DNA from 3 places in the Arthrobacter sp. NPDC057013 genome. Region 3 is predicted to be linked to each of the others. Evidence: riboswitches for the same ligand, from Rfam matches in the RefSeq annotation. Region 3 holds a riboswitch; each other region holds the start of a gene.
The links. A riboswitch is a leader RNA that binds a small molecule or an ion and turns the genes downstream of it on or off. The one in region 3 is predicted to bind S-adenosylmethionine.

Region 1 (3,266 bases), on a different contig from region 3:
GTCAACTGCGGCGTGGATGCCTGGGTCGCGGCTGGCAACGCCGGCCCCACGGGAGCGGCCAGGCTCGCGTCCCTGCGCCGCCTGCTGGGCACCGACCCGCGCACGGAGGGCCAGGAGACCAAGGAACTCGGCAGCGTCGGCTAGCCTTCCGTGGCGCAGCCCGGCGGCTGCCTCCCCGCCCCGCCGGGCCTTTGAGGGTAGTTTGGAACCATGACCCAACCCGCTTCAACGTACAACGATGACCTGCGTCTGGCCCATGTGCTGGCCGATTCCGTGGACGACCAGACCATGAGCCGGTTCAAGGCGCTGGACCTCAAGATCGAGACGAAGCCTGATCTGACGCCGGTCACCGATGCGGACAAGGCCGCCGAGGAGTCCATCCGCGGCCAGCTGTCCCGTTCCCGCCCCCGTGACGCCGTGCTCGGTGAGGAGTTCGGAAGTTCCGGCCACGGTTCCCGCCGCTGGATCATCGACCCCATCGACGGCACCAAGAACTTCGTCCGCGGGGTGCCGGTGTGGGCCACATTGATCGCCCTCGTCGACGAGGGCGAACCCGTCGTGGGCGTGGTCAGCGCCCCGGCGCTCGGCAAGCGCTGGTGGGCCGCCAAGGGCGCCGGCGCCTACTCGGGCCGTTCCCTGGCCGCCGCCACCCGGCTCAAGGTATCCAATGTGTCCAGCCTCGCCGACGCCTCGCTGTCCTATTCCAGCCTCGGCGGCTGGAAGGACCGCGGCAACCTCGGCGAGTTCCTGCAGCTCACCGAGGATGTGTGGCGCACCCGCGCCTTCGGCGACTTCTGGTCCTACTGCATGGTGGCCGAAGGCGCGGTGGACATCGCCTGCGAACCGGAACTGAACCTCTACGACATGGCGGCGCTGGTGCCGATCGTGACCGAGGCAGGGGGCCGTTTCACCTCCCTCGAAGGCACGGATGGCCCGTTCGGCGGCAACGCCCTCGCCACCAACTCGATCCTGCACTCGGAAGTCCTGAAGCGGCTGAACCCGCAGCTGGACGATTTGCTCTAGCCCTACCCCGGAGCCGGCCCGGCGCCATTGTGCTGAATATTACGACGGCGGTCGCCCCCTTTTGGTGGCGGCCGCCGTCGTTTATTCGGCCGAAGGCCCGATATCCGGGTTGCGTAATAATCCACTTAACATTCCGGAGCGGCTTTTTCATCGGCCGGCCAGATGTCTTAGTCTCGTAACAGGTCACGAGTGCCAGCGCTAAACCCCGGTTAGCTGGCCGGCAACCCTCCATTCGCGGTGGGGTGCCCCGGGTGACGACCAGGCCGATCCGGAACGGACCCGGCAAGCGCGGATCCCCGTCACGTGGGGTCCTTTCCCAGTGAGGTCCCATGACGACTGCGATCATTTCATCCACCGAGTCTTCTGCCGCGGACGCGGCCCTGCTGGACGGCCGATTCGCCGCCGCCGGCCGTCCCCTGGCCGCCGTCACCGGCGCGGAAATCCAGGCTCCGCTGATCCAGGGCGGCCACGTCCGCTACGCCAACCTCGACTACGGCGCCTCCGCGCCCGCCCTGTCCGTGGTCTCTGCCTACCTCAACGAGATCCTGCCCTACTACGCGAGCGTGCACCGGGGCGCCGGCTACGCCTCGCAGATCAGCACCTCCGTGTACGAGAACGCGCGCGACATCGTGCGGGAGTTCGTGGGCGGCCGCGCCGATGACGCCGTCATCTTCACCCGGAACACCACCGACTCCCTCAACCTCCTGGCCGGCTGCCTGCCGGTGGAGGACCACCACCACACCGGTGAAGTGCTGTATCTGGACATCGAGCACCACGCCAACCTGCTGCCGTGGCAGGGCGTGCCGCACCGCAGCGTGGTGGCCTCGGAAACGCTGGAAGCCACCATCAGCAGCCTGCGTGCGGAGCTGGAGCACGGCGATGTCAGCCTCCTGGCCGTGACCGGCGCGTCCAACGTCACCGGCGAAATCCTTCCGATCCGGCGCCTCGCTGCACTGGCCCACGAATACGGCGCACGGATCGTGGTGGACGCCGCTCAGCTCGCGCCGCACCGCCGCGTCAACATCGCCGCGGACGACGTCGACTACCTCGCCTTCTCCGGCCACAAGCTCTACGCCCCCTTCGGCGCCGGCGTGCTCATCGGCCGTCCCGACTGGCTCGACGCCGGCACGCCCCATCTCGCGGGCGGCGGCGCGGTCAGCGAGGCAAGGCTCGACGGCGTCAGCTGGGCCACCGGCCCCGCCCGCCACGAGGGCGGCTCACCCAACGTGCTCGGCGCAGCCACCCTGGCCCGGGCAACCCAGGTCATCGCTGCCCTGGATCCGCAGAGCTGGCACGCCCATGAGGCTGCCATCCGGTCCTTCCTCGTCGAGGGGCTGCGCAGGATCGGCGGCGTCACCGTCCACCAGATCTTCGAGGACAGTGACCCGGACGATGCCATTGGCGTGGTCAACTTCTCCGTGGAGGGCTACGACGCCGGGCTCGTGGCCGCTTACCTGTCGGCCGAACACGGCGTGGGCCTGCGCGACGGCCGCTTCTGCGCGCACCCGCTGCTGAAGCGCCTCGGCCTGCCGTCCGGTTCCCTGCGCGCCAGCTTCGGTGTGGGATCACGGCTCGAGGACGCCCAGCGGCTGCTCGCCGGCATCGAGGAGCTCCGCCGCTCCGGCCTCGGCTGGGACTACGTGGTGGATGCCGGACGCTGGGTTCCGGCGAACGACACCCGCACCTACCCCGAGTGGGCACCCAACACGCCAGGCACTGCCGGCGCCGCGCCCTGCATCCAAGACTGACGGGCATCCAAGACTAAGCGCCACCCGGGCTCCCCTGCCAGCGGCCTCCGTACGGTAAATTCGAAAGGTAATTTTCGACGTCGGGCTAAGGAGACTGTGCGTGGCACGGGGCGGTCCCAAACTTCATCACGTGCGCCGGCGGGAGCTTGGGCAGAGCTTCCAGGACGGCGGCGAACACTATCACCGCGTCCGTCCCGGCTACCCTGACGATTCCGCGGACTGGCTCATCCCGGCCGGGGCCAGCACGGCCGCCGACATCGGCGCCGGAACCGGTAAATTCACGGCCCTTCTGGTGGAACGCGGGCTCAGCGTCAGCGCGGTGGACCCTTCCGTGGACATGCTGGAACAGCTCAGCCGTGTCTTTCCAAGCGGCGCCTACCCCGGTGTCCAAATTCTGGAAGGGACCGCGGAGGCGACCGGACTGCCCGGGGCCGCGTTCGACGTCGTCTGCGTTGCCCAGGCCTGGCACTGGTGCGACCCGCTGCTGGCCAGCAC
Region 2 (3,266 bases), on a different contig from region 3:
GTGCATCAGCGCCTGCCATGGCGTTAGAAGTCCAGCAGGTTCCGGCGGAAGCCGCCGTCGCCGTAGCTTGTCCGCAGCAGTCCCCGACGGCGGAGCACCGGTGCCAGCCTGTCCAGCACTCCGTGAATGGTGGCCGGGTCCACGAAGCCGGAGAAGAGGAACCCGTCGCCGCCCACTGCGGCCCCGGTTTCCTCGAGGTAGTCCGCGATTTCCTCGGCGGTGCCGATGATGCTGTCACCGGCGCCGCCGCTGCGGGCCTGCAGGATCTGCCGCAGGGTGGACCCCGGCGGGGCGGCCTTGGAGAAGTGCTCCAGCGTGCCCTGGTTGCTGTTGGTGCTGAGTTCGGGAAGGGGCGCGTCGAGGTCGAACCGCTTGAAGTCGATGACGGACAGGTAGGAGATGGAGTTGAGCTGGCTGTCGATGTCCCGCTGCGTGAGCTCCCGGCGGGCAGCCCGCAGTTCCTCCGCTTCGGCGGTGGAACCGGTCACGGTGGGTTTGAGGACGAACAGCACCTTGACGTCGTCGGGGTTCCGGCCTGCCCCGGCGGCTTCGGCGCGGATGGAATCCCGGTAGGCCTTCATGCCGTCCACACCGCGGGCCAGGGCAATGGCGACATCCGCATTTGCACCCGCGAAGGCCTTGCCCCGCGGGGATGCCCCCGCCTGCACCAGCACCGGTTCCTCCGGCAGGGGTGCCGTGTTCAGCGGTCCCCGGACCTTGAAGAACTCGCCGTCATGGTGGATCGGCCGGACCTTGGTGTGGTCCGCGAAGATTCCTGCCCCAACGTCCTCCCGGATGGCGTCCGGTTCCCAGCTGCGCCAGAGCTTGCGCACGACGTCCACGAACTCCTCGGCCTTCTCGTAGCGGAGGTCGTGCTCGATCTGCTGGTCCAGCCCGTAGTTTTGCGCGGCCAGGTCGCTGCCGGAGGTCACCACGTTCCAGCCGAGCTGCCCGTTGGAGAAGTGCTGCAGCGTGGCCAGCAGCCGGGCGGCGGTGAACGGCGGATAGAAGGACGCGCTGATCGTGGGCACAATGCCCAGGTGTTCCGTGGCGGAGAGCAGATACGGCACCAGTGCCAGCGGATCGTGCTTCGGCGCAAAGGACGCCTGCGCCAGCGAGACCTCAGCGGTCCCGCCGTAGGTGTCGGGGACGGTGAGCGAGTCCTCGATGATGAACAGGTCCAGCCCCGCCCGCTCGAACTCCCGGACGGCGTGCTGGTAGGGGTCGGGCTTCTTCCAGTCATAGCCGATTCCATAGCCGGGCGTGCCCCAGCCCTGAACCCCGAAGCCATGGCCCACAAACCATCCAAAGTGCAGCATGGGAGTCACTGTATTCGGGGGCGAGTCATTCACTGTGGCCTGGTTTCATCCGGCGTTACGGCGGTTCATCTCCCGTCATTATCCTCCCGGCCACCGGCTTTGTAACCGCAACGCGGGGTCACCACCATGACCAGTTGTTGGGTGCGTTACGGAACATGACGACGGCCGCGGTGCGCGCCGCCGTCGTCAGTGTTACGTTTTTGGGGAGTAATGAGTACCGGCATTAAGCCCTGACTGGCCGGTCGGCAACCCTCCTTCCGCGGCGGGGTGCCTCAGGTGAATACTCGGCATATCGACCACTTCGAGCTGCAAGCGTGAGAAAAGGAGATCCGTCGTGTCAGACGCGCCCGCCGTTGCAACGCTGCCATCCCAGCAGGATAAACCCGAGGAAAAGCTGTCCTACCGCCTGATCACGGGCCCGGATGACCGCGCATTCTGTGAGCGCATCTCGGCCGCCCTGGCCGAGGGATACGTGCTGCACGGCAGCCCTGCCGCCACCTTCAACGGCACCACCGTCATCGTGGCCCAGGCCCTTATCCTGCCTGCCGCCATCGCCACCGCAGATGCCGCCGTCGCCACCGCCGTGGACCGGCTGGACTCCGATGATGACCTCAGCGCAGAAGCCTACGAGGGCCACGCATGAGCTACGCCGGAGACCTCACTCCCCAGGACGCGTGGGCCAAGCTCGAGCAGGGCGCCGTCCTGGTGGACGTGCGGACCGAGGGCGAGTGGGCGCACATCGGCATTCCGGACACCACGTCCGCGAACGGCCAGCGGAATGATCCTCTTTTCATCCAGTGGACCTATCCCGGCGGCATTCCCAACCCCGACTTCGTCGAGCAGCTGAGGCAGCAGGCGCCTGAGGACACCCGGGTGGAGCTGCTGTTCCTGTGCCGCTCCGGCCAGCGCTCCATCGCCGCCGCCACCGCTGCCGCGCAGGCCGGCTTCACAGCCTACAACGTCCTCGAAGGCTTCGAGGGCGAGCCCGACCGCTACGGTGAGCGCACCGTGAACGGATGGAAGAACCGCGGACTGCCGACGAACCTGGAAAAGAACTAAGTTGACCTTTAATCACGACGCCGCCGGCTGGAGCCCCGATACCCAGGCCGTCCGCGGCGGGCTGGACCGCACCAATTTCCAAGAGACCACCGAACCTGTCTTCCTGAACTCCGGGTTCGTTTATGAGTCGGCCGCGGCTGCGGAGCGCGCCTTCACCGGCGAGGACGAACGCTTCGTCTACTCACGTTACGGGAACCCTTCAGTGGCCACGTTCCAGGAGCGGCTCCGCCTGCTCGAAGGCACCGAGGCGTGCTTTGCGACGGCGTCCGGCATGTCTGCGGTGTTCACCGCCCTGGGTGCCCTGCTGGGCGCCGGGGACCGTGTGGTCGCCAGCCGTTCTTTGTTCGGCTCCTGCTTCGTAATCCTCAACGAAATCCTGCCGCGCTGGGGCGTGGAGACCGTATTCGTGGACGGTCCGGACCTCGAGCAGTGGCGTGCTGCCCTCTCGGTGCCCACCACGGCGGTCTTCTTCGAATCCCCGTCCAATCCCATGCAGGAAATTGTGGACATCGCAGCGGTCAGCGAACTCGCCCACGCCGCCGGCGCCAAGGTGGTGGCGGACAACGTCTTTGCCACCCCGCTGCTGCAGCGCTGCGGGGACCTCGGCGCGGACGTGATCGTCTACTCCGGCACCAAGCACATCGATGGCCAGGGCCGCGTGATGGGCGGCGCCATCCTGGGCACCAAGGAATTCATCGACGGCCCGGTCAGGCAGCTCATGCGCCACACCGGCCCCGCGCTCTCCGCCTTCAACGCCTGGGTCCTCACCAAGGGCCTGGAGACCATGTCGCTCCGCGTGAACCACTCCTCCGCCACCGCGGTGCGCCTGGCTGAATGGCTGGAGGCACAGCCCGCTGTCAACTGGGTCAAGTACCCGCTGCTCAAGTC
Region 3 (3,266 bases):
CCATGAGGAAGGTGGAGACGCCCACCAGGATGATGCTCAGCTGCAGCAGCTGCTTCCGGCCGAATTTGTCGCCGAAGTGGCCAAAGACGATGCCGCCGATCGGGCGGGCAACGAAGCCGACGGCGTACGTGAGGAAGGCGGCGATGATGCCGTCCAGCTCGGTGCCGGCGTTGGGGAAGAAGGCCTTGCCGAAGACCAGGGTGGCAGCCGAGGCGTAGAGGAAGAACTCATACCACTCCACCACGGTGCCGGCCATGGACGCCGTGACAACTTTTTTGAGGCCTGAGGCCTTGACGTCGGTTTCTTCTGCACGCCTTGCGGCGGAGCTTTCCGTACTCATTGCGAACTCCTTCGGTGTCTTCCTCGACACCACGGGGACCAGTCGATGGCGACGGGGTGTGATGCGCACCACGAACGCCGGATTCAACGAGTATGGTCTGCCAATGACGCAAGCTCAACGCCAAATAGTGCAGGGCGCATCTGCATAAATGCACATCTGCTGCACTGGTATTGCCGCGGTACGGCAGGCTCCGGCCGTACTGACCGGGGCCCGATCAGTTCAGGAAGTGTTCCCTGAGCTGGGCGTTCAGCTGGCCGATCTCCGTGAGGAACCCGTCGTGGCCGATCGGCGAATCGATCATGTGCACGTCCACATTCCCGGGCAGGGCCTCGGCGAGTTCCAGCGACTGCGCGGGAAAGTACAGCCGGTCCGTCTCCACGGCGGCCACGAAGACGTCGGCGGTGACCCGGGCCAGGGCTTCCTTAAGGGTCCCCCGTCCGCGGGTGACGTCATGGCTCATGAGCGCTTCCGTCAGGGCGATGTAGCTGTTGGCGTCGAAGCGCCGGACCAGCTTGTTGCCCTGGTGGTCGAGGTAGCTCTCCACCTGGTAACGGCCGCGGCCCGCCAGGGCATCGGCCTGCAGCGGCTCTTCGGGGGCCTGCGCGTTCCTGCCGAACCGGAAATCGAGCTCGTAGGCGGACCGGTAGGTGATGTGGGCGATCCGCCGGGCGAGCGCCAGGCCCTCCGTGGGTTCAGGTCCGCCGTAGTAGTCACCACCGTTGAAGTGGCGGTCCTGCCGGATAGCCAGTGTCTGTGCCTGCGCGAAGGCGATCTGTTCGGCCGTGCTCCTCGCGCCGACGGAGATGACACCGCAGCGGCGGACCCGCTCCGGAAAAGTCACCGCCCATTCGAGGGCACGGGCCCCGCCCATGGATCCGCCCACCACGGCGTGCCAGGTGCCGATGCCGAGCCGGTCGGCGAGCCGCGCCTCGGCCACGGTGGAGTCCCGAAGCGTCACCAGCGGAAACCGCGAGCCCCAAGGCTTGCCGTCCGGAGCGTTCGACGACGGTCCGGTGGATCCGTAACAGCCGCCCAGGATGTTGATCGAAATGACAAAGAACCTGTCAGTGTCCGCCGGCGCACCCGGCCCGGCGAGCTGTTCCCACCAGCCCTCCTCGTCACCGGCGCCCCGCGTCACGTGCGTGCTGCCGGTGAGGGCGTGCTGCACGAGGATGGCGTTCGAGCCGTCCTCATTGAGCGTTCCCCAGGTTTCGTAGGCCAGGGTCACGTCCGGCAGGAATCCCCCGGCCTCGAGCTCCAGGCTGCCGATGCTGAGGTACTGGACTGTACCGTCGGGAGTGGTGCGGCCGCCGCAAACGGTGCCGTTCAAAGCCGTGCCGTGCCGAGCCTCGGCGGCGGGAAAATCGGTGCTGCTGACAGAAATCGTCATGGGTAAACCTCTTCTACGCGCTTGCCCGCCGGCAGCTGTCCGGCAGGCCAGGTCTTCACCCGGGGCACCCCACCGCGGAAGGAGGGTTGCCGGCCAGCAAGCCGGGGCTGTCGCTGGCACTCATGACCTGTTGCCCAGTTTACGAAACAGGCGGACATCTGCGCGAAGAATATGACGGCTGTGTGACTCCCGGCCCGTTCCCGGGCCGGGAGTTCCACCGGCGGCGGTCGGACTCAGGCGCCTTTCGCCGCCCGGAAACCGGCGTCGAGGTCGGCCAGGATGTCGTCGATGTGTTCCAGGCCCACGGACAGCCGGACCAGGCCGGGGGCCACCCCGGCCACGCTCTGCTGTTCCGGAGTCAGCTGGCTGTGCGTGGTCGACGCCGGGTGGATGACGAGGGAGCGGACGTCGCCGATGTTCGCCACGTGGGAGTGCAGTTCCAGGGCATCCACGAAGCGCTTGCCTGCCTCGGCCCCGCCTGCCACGGTGAACGACACCACCGCGCCGGTGCCCTTCGGCCCGTACTTCAGACCCCGCTCATACCAGGGGCTGGACGGCAGTCCGGCGTAGGCCACGGACTCCACATCGTCCCTGGCTTCCAGCCAGCTGGCGACGGCCACCGCATTGGCCACATGGCGTTCCACCCGCAGGCTCAGCGTTTCCAGGCCCTGCGCGATGAGGAAGGCATTGAACGGGGATACGGCGGAGCCCAGGTCGCGCAGCAGCTGGACCCGAGCCTTGAGAATGTAGGACAGGTTGGCCCCCAGTGCACCGTCTGCGCCGAGGTCGCGGGCGTAGACCAGGCCGTTGTAGGTGGGGTCCGGCGTGTTGAACCCGGGGAACCGCCCCGGATCCTTGCCGAAATCGAAGTTGCCTGAATCCACAATGACACCGGCGATGGCGGCCCCGTGCCCGCCCAGGTATTTGGTGGCCGAGTGCACCACGATGTCCGCGCCCCACTCAAGCGGCCTGATGAGGTAGGGCGTGGACAGGGTGTTGTCCACGATGAGCGGCACCCCGGCCTCGTGCGCGGTCCGGGAAACACCTTCGATGTCCAGGACGTCCTGGCGGGGGTTGGAGACCACCTCGGCAAAGAAGAGCTTGGTGTTCGGCTGCACGGCGTCGCGCCAGTGCTCCAGGTTGTCCGGGTCGGCCACGAAGGTCACGGACACGCCGAACTTCTTGAGGGTGTGTGCCAGCAGGTTGTAGGTGCCGCCGTAGAGGCTGGGACTGGCCACCACGTGGTCGCCGGCCTCGGCAATGTTGAGGATGGCGTACGTTTCCGCAGCCTGGCCGGAGCTCAGGAGCAGCGCGGCGAGCCCGCCCTCCAGGCTGGCGATCCGCTGCTCGACGGCGTCCTGGGTCGGGTTGCCGATCCGGGTGTAGATGGGCGCGATTTCGGCGAGCGCGAAGCGGTCCGCCGCGCTTTCGGCGCTGGGGAAGACGAACGACGTCGTCTGGTAGATCGGCAGCGACCGGGCACCGGTGGCGTTGTCCGGCACCTGGCCGGCGTGGATCTGGCGTGTTTCGAATGAC

Region 1: linked by a shared signal. The riboswitch ahead of ACFTSA_RS10350 (aminotransferase class V-fold PLP-dependent enzyme) and the one ahead of ACFTSA_RS04425 (homoserine O-acetyltransferase) in region 3 are both predicted to bind S-adenosylmethionine.
Region 2: linked by a shared signal. The riboswitch ahead of ACFTSA_RS11545 (DUF1737 domain-containing protein) and the one ahead of ACFTSA_RS04425 (homoserine O-acetyltransferase) in region 3 are both predicted to bind S-adenosylmethionine.

The regions. Positions count from the first base shown of each region.
Region 1 is NZ_JBHUSE010000006.1:52,070-55,335, reverse strand. Features, by position in the region: gene ACFTSA_RS10360 (ribosome small subunit-dependent GTPase A) at 1-144, shown strand, start outside; gene hisN (histidinol-phosphatase) at 211-1,023, shown strand; SAM riboswitch class IV at 1,205-1,318, shown strand; gene ACFTSA_RS10350 (aminotransferase class V-fold PLP-dependent enzyme) at 1,353-2,771, shown strand; gene ACFTSA_RS10345 (class I SAM-dependent methyltransferase) at 2,872-3,266, shown strand, end outside.
Region 2 is NZ_JBHUSE010000007.1:54,251-57,516, reverse strand. Features, by position in the region: gene ACFTSA_RS11555 (aromatic amino acid ammonia-lyase) at 1-19, opposite strand, end outside; gene ACFTSA_RS11550 (NtaA/DmoA family FMN-dependent monooxygenase) at 24-1,319, opposite strand; SAM riboswitch class IV at 1,526-1,640, shown strand; gene ACFTSA_RS11545 (DUF1737 domain-containing protein) at 1,654-1,962, shown strand; gene ACFTSA_RS11540 (rhodanese-like domain-containing protein) at 1,959-2,378, shown strand; gene ACFTSA_RS11535 (O-succinylhomoserine sulfhydrylase) at 2,380-3,266, shown strand, end outside.
Region 3 is NZ_JBHUSE010000002.1:81,280-84,545, forward strand. Features, by position in the region: gene ACFTSA_RS04420 (MFS transporter) at 1-340, opposite strand, end outside; gene ACFTSA_RS04425 (homoserine O-acetyltransferase) at 555-1,730, opposite strand; SAM riboswitch class IV at 1,743-1,858, opposite strand; gene ACFTSA_RS04430 (bifunctional o-acetylhomoserine/o-acetylserine sulfhydrylase) at 1,964-3,266, opposite strand, start outside.